Regions from separate parts of the Streptomyces sp. 71268 genome, predicted to be linked through region 2. Evidence: riboswitches for the same ligand, from Rfam matches in the RefSeq annotation. Region 2 holds a riboswitch; the other holds the start of a gene.
The links. A riboswitch is a leader RNA that binds a small molecule or an ion and turns the genes downstream of it on or off. The one in region 2 is predicted to bind cobalamin.
Positions count from the first base shown of each region.

Region 1: another riboswitch for cobalamin. It lies ahead of OYE22_RS06620 (hypothetical protein); the one in region 2 lies ahead of OYE22_RS31190 (prenyltransferase/squalene oxidase repeat-containing protein).

Region 1 is NZ_CP114200.1:1,822,256-1,827,043, forward strand. Features, by position in the region: gene OYE22_RS06610 (carotenoid oxygenase family protein) at 1-1,028, shown strand, start outside; gene OYE22_RS06615 (NUDIX domain-containing protein) at 1,086-1,598, opposite strand; cobalamin riboswitch at 2,157-2,373, shown strand; gene OYE22_RS06620 (hypothetical protein) at 2,506-3,510, shown strand; gene OYE22_RS06625 (cysteine synthase family protein) at 3,507-4,529, shown strand; gene OYE22_RS06630 (ATP-grasp domain-containing protein) at 4,526-4,788, shown strand, end outside.
Region 2 is NZ_CP114200.1:7,826,459-7,831,246, reverse strand. Features, by position in the region: gene OYE22_RS31195 (DUF4430 domain-containing protein) at 567-1,907, opposite strand; cobalamin riboswitch at 2,115-2,270, opposite strand; cobalamin riboswitch at 2,283-2,426, shown strand; gene OYE22_RS31190 (prenyltransferase/squalene oxidase repeat-containing protein) at 2,635-4,788, shown strand, end outside.

The DNA of each region.
Region 1 (4,788 bases), 6.0 Mb from region 2:
TCCTCGCCCTCCAGGAGGCGAACCTCCCTTACGAGGTCACGCCCCAGCTCGACACGGTCGGGGCCTTCGACTTCGGTGGCGCGCTGACCACGGCCATGACCGCGCACCCCAAGACCGACCCGGCCACCGGCGAACTGCACTTCTTCGGCTACGGCCCGGTGCCGCCGTACCTCGTCTACCACGTCGCCGACGCGCAGGGGCGGATCGTGCGCAGCGAGGTCGTCCCCGGCGCCGGTCCGACCCTGATGCACGACTTCGGGCTCACCGCGCGACACGTCGTCTGGCTCGACCTCCCCGTGGTCTTCGACCCCGCCGAGCCGTCGGGCATCCCGTACCGCTGGAGCGACGACCACCCGCCGCGCATCGGCGTGATGCCCCGCTCAGGACCGGCGGTGGTGCGGTGGTACGAGGTGGCGCCCGGGGCGTTGCTGCACGTGGCCAACGCGTACGAGGACGAGCGGGGGCGCGTCGTCCTGACGGGGCCGCGCTACGACCGCGCCGGGTGGGAGCAGTCCTGGAAGTGGTGGACCGGGGCGCCCGGCCACGCGCCCGATCCGGTCGTCGGCGCCACCGCCCACCGCTGGGTCCTCGATCCGGCCACCGGGCGCGCCACGGAACAGCCGCTGGACGGGTTGGTCAGCGAGTTCCCGACGATCAACGAGGAGTTCGCCGGGAGCGCGAACCGGTTCACGTACGGGGTCGCGTTCCCCGGGCCGGAGCTGACCGGGTACGCCGTCGTCAAGTACGACCACGCCGCTGGCGCCCGGGAGTTGGCGCGCCTGGGGCCGGGGCAGATGCCGGGCGAGGCGGTGTTCGTACCGGCCGACGGGAGCACCGGTGAGGACGACGGCTATCTGCTGACCCTCGTCAGCGACCTCGCCGACGACACCTCGCGCCTCCTGGTCCTCGACGCCGCCGACCTGGGGGCGCGCCCGCTGGCGACCGTCGAGCTCCCGCACCGCGTTCCGGGCGGCATCCACGGCTCGTGGATCGACGACAGCGACCTGCCCGGCCAGGGTGCGGCCTGAGTGACGGGCCGGCCGGGCGGTGCGCGCGGACGCGCGGCGTGAGGCGTGGGGCGGAGGTCAGGGACGCGGCGCTGAGGCGTCCCGAGGCGCGGGGTGCCCGTCCGGCGTCGGGTCGGCCGGGCCGGTCGGGCCACCGGGCCCGTCCGGTGTCGCGAGCAGGGCCAGGCCGTCGCGCGCGGCCGGGGACAGGGTCGCGGGGGCGAGGCCGGAACGTGGCAGCCAGCGCACCGCGCCGGTCGCCCCGTCCCGCTCCGTGACGCGCAACGGGCCCGGTGCCAGGGTGACGACGTAGAAGAGGCCCACCAGGTGCCAGCGCACGCCGAGTCGGTCGGCCGCGTAGCTCCGGGCGCCCACCAGGTGTGCGTCCAGCAGTTCCAGGCCGGTCTCCTCGTACACCTCCCGCGCCAGTGCCTGCTGTGGCTGCTCGCCCGGGTCGATGCCGCCGCCCGGCAGGTGCCACAGCCCGGGGGCGAAGACGGGCGAGACGTCGGAGAGGCGCGTCAACAGCAGTTGGTCGGCCGTGGTGGCGATGGCGTAGGCCGACACGCGCGTGCGGGTGGACGTTTCCATGGGTGGGCCTCCGAAGGGCGAGGGGTGGCGGGGCGGTCGCGGGGCAACCGGTTCCGCGCAACTATCGATCATGGACGGCGCGGCGCCAAGGGGGTGACGCCAGGCGGCGCGGGCGGCCCGCCCGCGAGGTCGGCGCCGGCTCCCGCGAGAGCGAAGCCGCCACGGGATCGAGGGCACCGCGAGCGCGAGGGCCGTCCGGCGAGTGCCCGCACGGGCACAGCGGCCGCTTCCTTTCGGTCACGGCTCAATCGACCCGCTTGACCCGCAGGGCCCGAGCGCCCCAGGGTGCCCACGGGCCCGGCGCGATACCGCAGTTGGCGGGCGCCTGCGAGGCCGTGCGCCGCGCGCCAGGAGGCACGTCCCGCCCCCGGCGCGTACGGCCAACGTCCCGTACGCGCCCGGGCGGACGCGGCTGACCGGCCACGACGCGGTCGCCGATGACCAGGGCACCGACGGGCCAACCCCCTCGCGTACCTCGCACACCACTCGCCTCACATCACCCAGCCGCATCAGGACAAGGCTGGAACACACCCTGTCGCAAGTGGCGCGAGCGCCCCTACGCTGATACGCGCAGTCGGTTCGCGCCACGTCCAGTGGCGTGGCGCAAGAGGGAACCCGGTGTGAGTCCGGGACTGTCCCGCAACGGTGAGTGTGAGCGAACGCCGTCGGCGCGCCCGGCCCCAGGGTCTCGGTGCGCGGCGGTCAGTAGGTGCCCGTCGGAAGTCCGGCAGGTGTTCCACGAGTCCGAAGACCTGCCAACTGCGCACGCGCTCTTGTCGCGCGTGCTGTGCACGGTGACCTCGAGGACTGGGTCGGCGGTACAGGCGGTTGACCGGGCGTCGCGCCCGCCGAACCGCCCCCTCCCTTCCGGTCGGCGCTCGGGGCGCGGGACGACGAGGGAGGACGCGTGCATGGTCACGGAAGTCCGCGCCCGGGCCAGCCACCGGCCGAGCCACACCCGGCCGCGCCCAGACCCGCGCCGTCGGCGCCCCCCGCCACCCTGGGCGGCCCGTCGGCCGCCGGCACTGTCCCCGGCCCCGGCGCCGTTCCCGGCCCCCGCACCGCCGCCGGCGTCTGTCACGGCACGCTGGGCGAGTTGTACCAGGGGCCGCTGCGCGCCGGCGGCGCCCCGGACATCGCCCTCGTCTCGTTCCCCGTGGACCGGCACTCCTGGGCGTACTTCACGCCGGGCGCCGGTCGCCCGGGGGCGCTGCCGCCGGGCGAGAAAGCGGCGCGCGCGGTCCGTCTCTTCCTGGACCACTTCGGCCTGCGCCTGCCGCCCGGCCACTGGCGCACCCACTCCGAACTGCGCGTCGGCGTGGGGATGGCCAGCTCCACCGCCGACATCGTGGCGACGCTGCGCTGCCTGTTCCGCCTCTTCGGCCTGCCCTACGACCAAGGCGTGGTGACCGGCGTGCTGGCGGCGATCGAGCGGGCCGACAGCGTCTTCCTCGACGAGTTCGCGCTCCACCTCAGCGCCCGCCACCAGGTGGTGCGCACGCTGGGCACCGACATCGGCTTCCACACCGCGTTCGTCACCGAGCCCGGCACCGTGGACACCAGCGCCGTCACCGCGCCGCTGCTGCGGCACTACGCGCGGCGGGCGAGCGAGTACGAGCGGTGCCTGGCCGACCTGCTCAAGGGATTCGAGTCCGCCGACCCGGCCGCCGTCGCCCGGGCGGCGACCACCAGCGCCACGCTCTCCCAACAGGTCCTGCCCAAGCGGACGTTCGAGCGCGTGCTGGCCCACCGTGAGCGCTTCGGGGCCGACGGGGTCTTCGTCGCCCACACCGGCTCCCTGATCGGTTACCTCTTCGCCCACCGTCCCCACGCCGAAGCGAAGTCCGAACTGTCCGCCTTCTTCCACTCGCTCGGCCACCAGTGCTCATTCGCCCAAGGAGGCTACGGGTGATCCACCCCCACATCGCCGACGCCCTGAAGGTCCCCGACCTCGTCCGACTCACCGATGACACGGTCCTCATCCGCTTCGAGTCGATGAAGATCTACTCGGCCCTCGCGGCCGTCCGCCACCTCCTGGACCAGGGCACGGTGCGCCCGGGACAGACGCTCATCGACAGCTCAAGCGGCATCTACGCGTACGCCCTCGCGCTGGCCTGCCACCGCTACCACCTGCGCTGCCACATCGTGGCCTCCACCACCGTGGACGCCACCACCCGCGCCCAACTGGAAATACTGGGCGCCACCGTGGAACAGGTGCGGCCCTCGGCCGACCTCAAGCTCGACCAGGAACTGCGGGTGCGGCGGGTGCGCGAGATCATCGCCGAGCGCCCCGACGTGCACTGGATGCGCCAGTACCACGACGCCATCCACTACCTCGGCTACCGCGAGGTCGCCGACACCCTCGCGGCGGCCTTCCCCGACCAGCCGCTGACCGTGGTCGGCGGCGTCGGCTCGGGTGCCTCGACCGGCGGCCTCGTGGCGCACCTGCGGCGCACGGACCCGTCGGTGCGCCTGGTGGGGGTGCAGCCGTTCGGCAGCGTCACCTTCGGCAGCCAGGACCACCACGACCCGGAGGCCATCATCGCGGGCATCGGCTCCTCGATCGTCTTCGACAACGTCCGGCACGACCTGTACGACGCCATCCACTGGATGGACTTCCGACACGCCCTGTCCGGCGCCGTCGCCCTGCTGCGCGAACACGCCGTCTTCGCCGGCCTGTCCACCGGCGCCGCCTACCTGGCCGCCACGGACGACGCCCGCCGCCACCCGGACCGGCTGCACCTGATCATCGCCGCCGACACCGGACACCGCTACGTCGAGCGCGTCTTCGCCCGGCACGCCGAGGCCCTCGACGTCGCCTCGCTGGGACCCGTGGAGATCGCCGACCCCGCGCAGATGTCCATGCCCTGGTCCGCGATGGCCTGGAACCGTGGCGCGTGCCCGGCCCACTGGAAGGAGCGGGCGGCATGAGCGTGGTCTGCCTGGAATCACTCACCTTCGGCCTGGGCCACCTGGTACGCGCCGCCGACGCGCTGGGCGAGCGGCTGCGGCTGCTGACCCGCGACCCGTCGTACTACGCGTACGAGTTGGGCCGGCTACCCGCCGGCGCGCTCGACGTCATGGAGGTCGACACGTTCGACACCGAGCGGGTGGCCGCCGAGTTGGCCGCCACCCCCGGGCTGCGCGGCCTGATCAGCTCCACCGACACCTGGACGCTGGTCGGCGCGGA
Region 2 (4,788 bases):
CCTGAACCTAGCCATCGGACTTCCCGACGTTGCACGCCCTCCCACACGCGAAAGCGTTGGGTGATATAAAACATCACCACTCGTCCATGGATAGACCAGCACCAGACCATCCTCAGTGGCGAACGAGCTCGCCAAAGGCACTATGGCCGGGTGTGAAATGCTGCGGTGAAGTGCAATCGCACGCCGTAGAGCAGAGATCCCTTGCGGGGTTGTAGCGCCTTGCACGAACCAGCGCTGCCCCGAGGCCAATAACCCGTAGGAGACACAGCCGGAGTCCTGTTCTTCGAACTTCCGAAAAACCACACCCAGGCGGTCAAGGGCAGCTCCCAGCGCAGCGGCGTGCCTCACGTGATGAAACAAGTGCGTAGCCATCTACTCATTCTTCCATTTGCTCGCTGCTCAGCGTACATCTCGCAATGCTTACCGCGTTCGGTCAGAATTCTATCGACGGCGCTACGGCATAGCAGCAGGACCTATCTGGGTGCTGTCCCCAGCAGCTCGTTATCCAGTGCTGACGGAGAACCCTCCCGCTGGGCCCGCGCTCGGTCCCGGGCCCAGCGGTCAGGTCAGCTCCCGTAGCGAAGGGCGATGGTGTCGCCCAGGTTGATCACCTTGTTACGGGCAGCCGTGTTGGCCGGCGCTCCGTCCACGCTCACCTTCCAGGTGGATGTCGCGTTGTTCGTCTTGCCGTTGAGGGAGGTGACGGTGCCGTCGCCGGTGGTGGGGGTGAGGCTGGTGACGCAGCCGGCAGGGGCGGCGGAGCTGGTGGCCGCGTCCAAGACCGCTCCCAGGGTGGTGGTCGTTCCAGTCGGGGTGAGGGTGACGGCGCAGACCTTGAGCGAGGTGCCGTCATCCACGGTCACGGCCAGCCGGGCTGCCGTGCCCGGGGCGAACTGGGTGGTCGCCACCCAGCGGGACGCGCCGGTGGTAGGTGTGGGAGGTGCGGTCGCGAAGCCGCCACCGGCGACGGCGCGCAGGCCGTCGATGGAAGCGTAGGCGGAGGGGCTGGTGTCCGTGGGCAGGTACTTGAAGCCGCCGCCGGGCTTGAACTGTTGGGCTATCAGGAAGTCGATCGGGGTCTTGCCGGCCTTGGTGAGGAAGTCGCCGGTCTGCGGATTGATGCCACACGCGTTGAGGCCGGATACGGCCCAGCCGTTGGAGTCGGTGTTGACACCGAACATGGCGTCGAAGGCCCCCGAGCCGTTGATGAGCTTGGACTTCAGGAAGGCTTTGGCCTTGGTGATCGCCGGATCGGAGGCGGGGACGCCGGAGACACACAGGGAGGCCATGGTGGCGCCGGTCATGTCGATGTCGCTGGCGGCGGCGAGCTTGGCCGGGTCGCCCTCGGCCTTGCTGTAGTTCCAACCACCGTCGTCGTGCTGGTTGGCCCGTACGGTGGCGACGGAGCGGTCGAGCAGGGCTTGCGGTACGCGCTGGCCGCCCGACTGGGTCTTGGCGCCGGCCAGGGCCAGCAGAGCGAAGACCGTGCCGTTGAAGTTGGTGGGCGAACCCCAGTACCCGGGGGCCGAGTTCTGCCAGTGTCCGTAGGTGTCGGCGATCAGGTTGCGTCCGGCTGAGACGCGCGCGGGGTCGATGCCGGCGGAGTAGGCGTTGATGGTGCCGCGTTCGTAGTCGGTGACGACCGGGGAGGTTCCTGGCCACCCCGGGGCGGCCAGGTGGTTGCGGTAGACGGTACGGGCGTTCCTGGTCGCGTCGCCCCCTGGCGCGACGTCGACGGCGGCGGTGCCGGCCGCCGCGAAGGCGGAGAACGCCCACTCGTTGGACAGGCCGGCGCCCGCGTACGAGCCGTCGGCGGCCTGGAGCGATCTGAGGTAGGACACCCCGTTGGTTGTGGAGGTGGATATCTGGGCGGGTGTCGAGGTCGCGGTGGCAGGGACGGCGGCCATGGTGAGGGCAGTAAGAGCCGCCGGCAGGGCGAACAGAGCGCGACGGTTGCCCGTGAGGCCGTGCGGGCGCGGGGTGTGGATCGGTGACATGTCGGTGAGCTCCCGGCAGAAGGGGGAGACGGCCTCGCGCTTTGCCTGTCGGGCCCCTTGGGCGAGCTGGGCGACCTCCGGCAGCGGCGCGGCCGTCGCCCAAGCGCGTGGTGCGACGTCCGTGATGACGGGCCGGGCGGGCATTCGGGCTCGGATCGGCCACCGACCGTTCCACACCGCTGCGCGTCAGCTCTGGGTTCGCACCAGATTCCCCCGCTCGGCACGGTGAGAGACGGTACTCGCCCCGGGCCGGCCGAGACACCCCCTTGTCATCCATTTCGCACCTGTGCTCTAATTCGGCAGATTCCAGCCTCAGTTACCAGGGGAAGCCGGTCCAAGTCCGGCGCTGACCCGCAACCGTAGGCTCATCGAGCACCCCAAGTGTTCGATGGGCGAGCCGGATTACCTGGTCCGAGGCCGAGCGACTGACGCCGTCGCGGACTACGGCGTGGTACGGCAGGCACGACCCCGGGATCTTGGGTCGGGCCCACCGCGTCACGCGGGCCTCCGCCACGGCCGACTGGCCAGGGGAGCAGCGGTGAGGTTGCGGTACGGGAACCGAGCGGTCCGGCGTGATGGCCGCAGACCAGTGCGTGGTAGGCGTGCCCGCCTCGCCGCATCGGCGTGTGCGCTCGCGGTGATAGCGGGCCTCGGGCCCGGCCCGCTCACCCTGGCCACACCGGCGGCGGCCGATCCGATCGCCTCCTGCACCCCGACCAAGGGCGCCGTGGTCGCGGTGGACTTCAGCGACTGGGGCGGTGGCATCGTCCGCGGCTGTGACGCCACCCCGACTACCGGCTACGACCTGCTGCACGAGGCGGGCTTCAGCACTGTCGGTACCGAACACGACGGTCCGGCCTTCATCTGCCGTCTGGGCCACGCCCAGTTCCAGGACGGCAAGCAGTACCCCACGCCCGACCGCGAGGCGTGCAAGCTCACCCCGCCCGCCTCGGCGTACTGGTCGTACTGGATCGCCCCACCCGGCCAGGACTACTGGACCTACAGCCCGCTGGGGGCGATGAGTCAGCGGCCCAAGGACGGCTCGGTCGAGGCGTGGGTGTTCGGCGCCACCGCCCCGGGCGGCTCGACCGGCGGCCCCACGTTCACGCCCGCCCAGGTGCGGGCGGGAGGTGGGGGCGACGGGGGCGACACTCCGCCCGATGTCGAGCCAGGTGAGGTGGACCTGCCGGCACTGCGGGACTGGCTCACGAGCCGCCTCACCGACGGCGACCACGTCCAAGACGAGGCGGCGCAGGCCCCGCACCTCTACCAGTCGGCGCAGACCGCGCTGGCGGTGGCCGGGGCCGGCGGCCGGAGCGAGACGCTGACGAAGATGACGTCCTGGCTCGCCGCGCATACCGAGGAGTTCGCCTACCCCGAGGGAACCGATCACGCTCCCAGCGTGATCGGTGCCGCTCTGCTGGCTCTGTTGGCGGCGAGCACGGAGGGCGATCCGCGCGCGTTCGGCGGCCATGACCTGGCCGGCGACCTCGCCGGGAGCCTCTGCACGGCTGGTGGTGAGGGCTGTGCGGCAGCGGGTGACTTCGTCGGCGTGGACGACGTGGAAACCCAGGCCCTGGCCGTACTGGCGCTGCACCGGTCGGGTGTGCCGGTGCCGAAGGCGGCGGTCGACCGGCTCGCCGCTCACCAGTGCAAGGACGGCGGGTTCAGCGCGACGCTGGTCCGCGCGGGTGAGACCTGTGCGTACAGCGACCCGGCCACCACCCCGTATGCCGTCATCGCGCTCCACCAGGTCGGTGGGCACGCGGATGTGGTGGCCAGGGCTCGTAAGACGCTGCGTACTTCGCAGTTGTCCAGCGGGGCCTTCGCCGCGTACCCGGGTGTGACCAGCGGCGATGTGACCGCCAGCGCCCGCTCGGCGCAGGCGCTGCGGTTGTTGGGTGACACCCGCCGGGCGGATGCCGCCGTGTCGTGGCTGTCTCGGCAGCAGACCGCCTCGGGTGGCTTCGGGTTCGACGAGGGCGCCGCGGACCCTGAGCTCTTCCCCACCTGGAGCGCCGCGTTGGCGGGGGCACGGACCAGTCTCGCCTCGCTGACGACCAAGCGACCCGATCTACCGAAGCCGCCGACCACCCACCCGACGGAGCCCTCCACGCCGCCGACGAGCGGCCCCAAGCCGCCGTGGCGCCCCGGGGAGGGCCCTGACCTGAGGAAGGGGACGGCCTACCTGGTCGACCGCTCCCGTCTTCAGCAGGGGCACTTCTACGAGAACGTGGTCGGCAGCGGGTTCGCCGACTTCGGTCTGACCATCGACGGGGCGTACGCCCTGGCAGCGACGGGGTACGACAACGGCGCGCTGCGCGGCATCGTCGACTTCCTCGACGGCAGGGGGAAGGACACCACCTCGTCGGGGCGGACCGTCAACGACTGGACGGGGGTGGGCACCCGGCACGCCGCCGGTGGATCGATCGGCAAGGTGGCGGTGCTCGCCCAGATCGTCGGGCGTGACCCGCGGGACTTCGCGGGCCACGACCTGATCTCGGCGCTGGCGGCGGCGGTGTGCGAGGCGCCGAGCCAGGCGCCGGAGCGTAAGTGCGCGGCCAAGGGCGCGTACGCCTACGCCCCCTCGGTGTTCGGCCAGTCCCTGGGGGTCATCGCCCAGTTGCGGGCCGGCGAGAAGGCGGCGGCCAGCGCTCCGGTCGCCTACCTGCGCGGCCTGCAACACGCCTCCGGCGCCTGGCCCAGCCTGATTCCTTCCACCGGGGACTCCGAGGTCGACTCCACCGCAATGGCGGCCATGGCGCTCGACCTGGTACCGGACGCCGCGTCC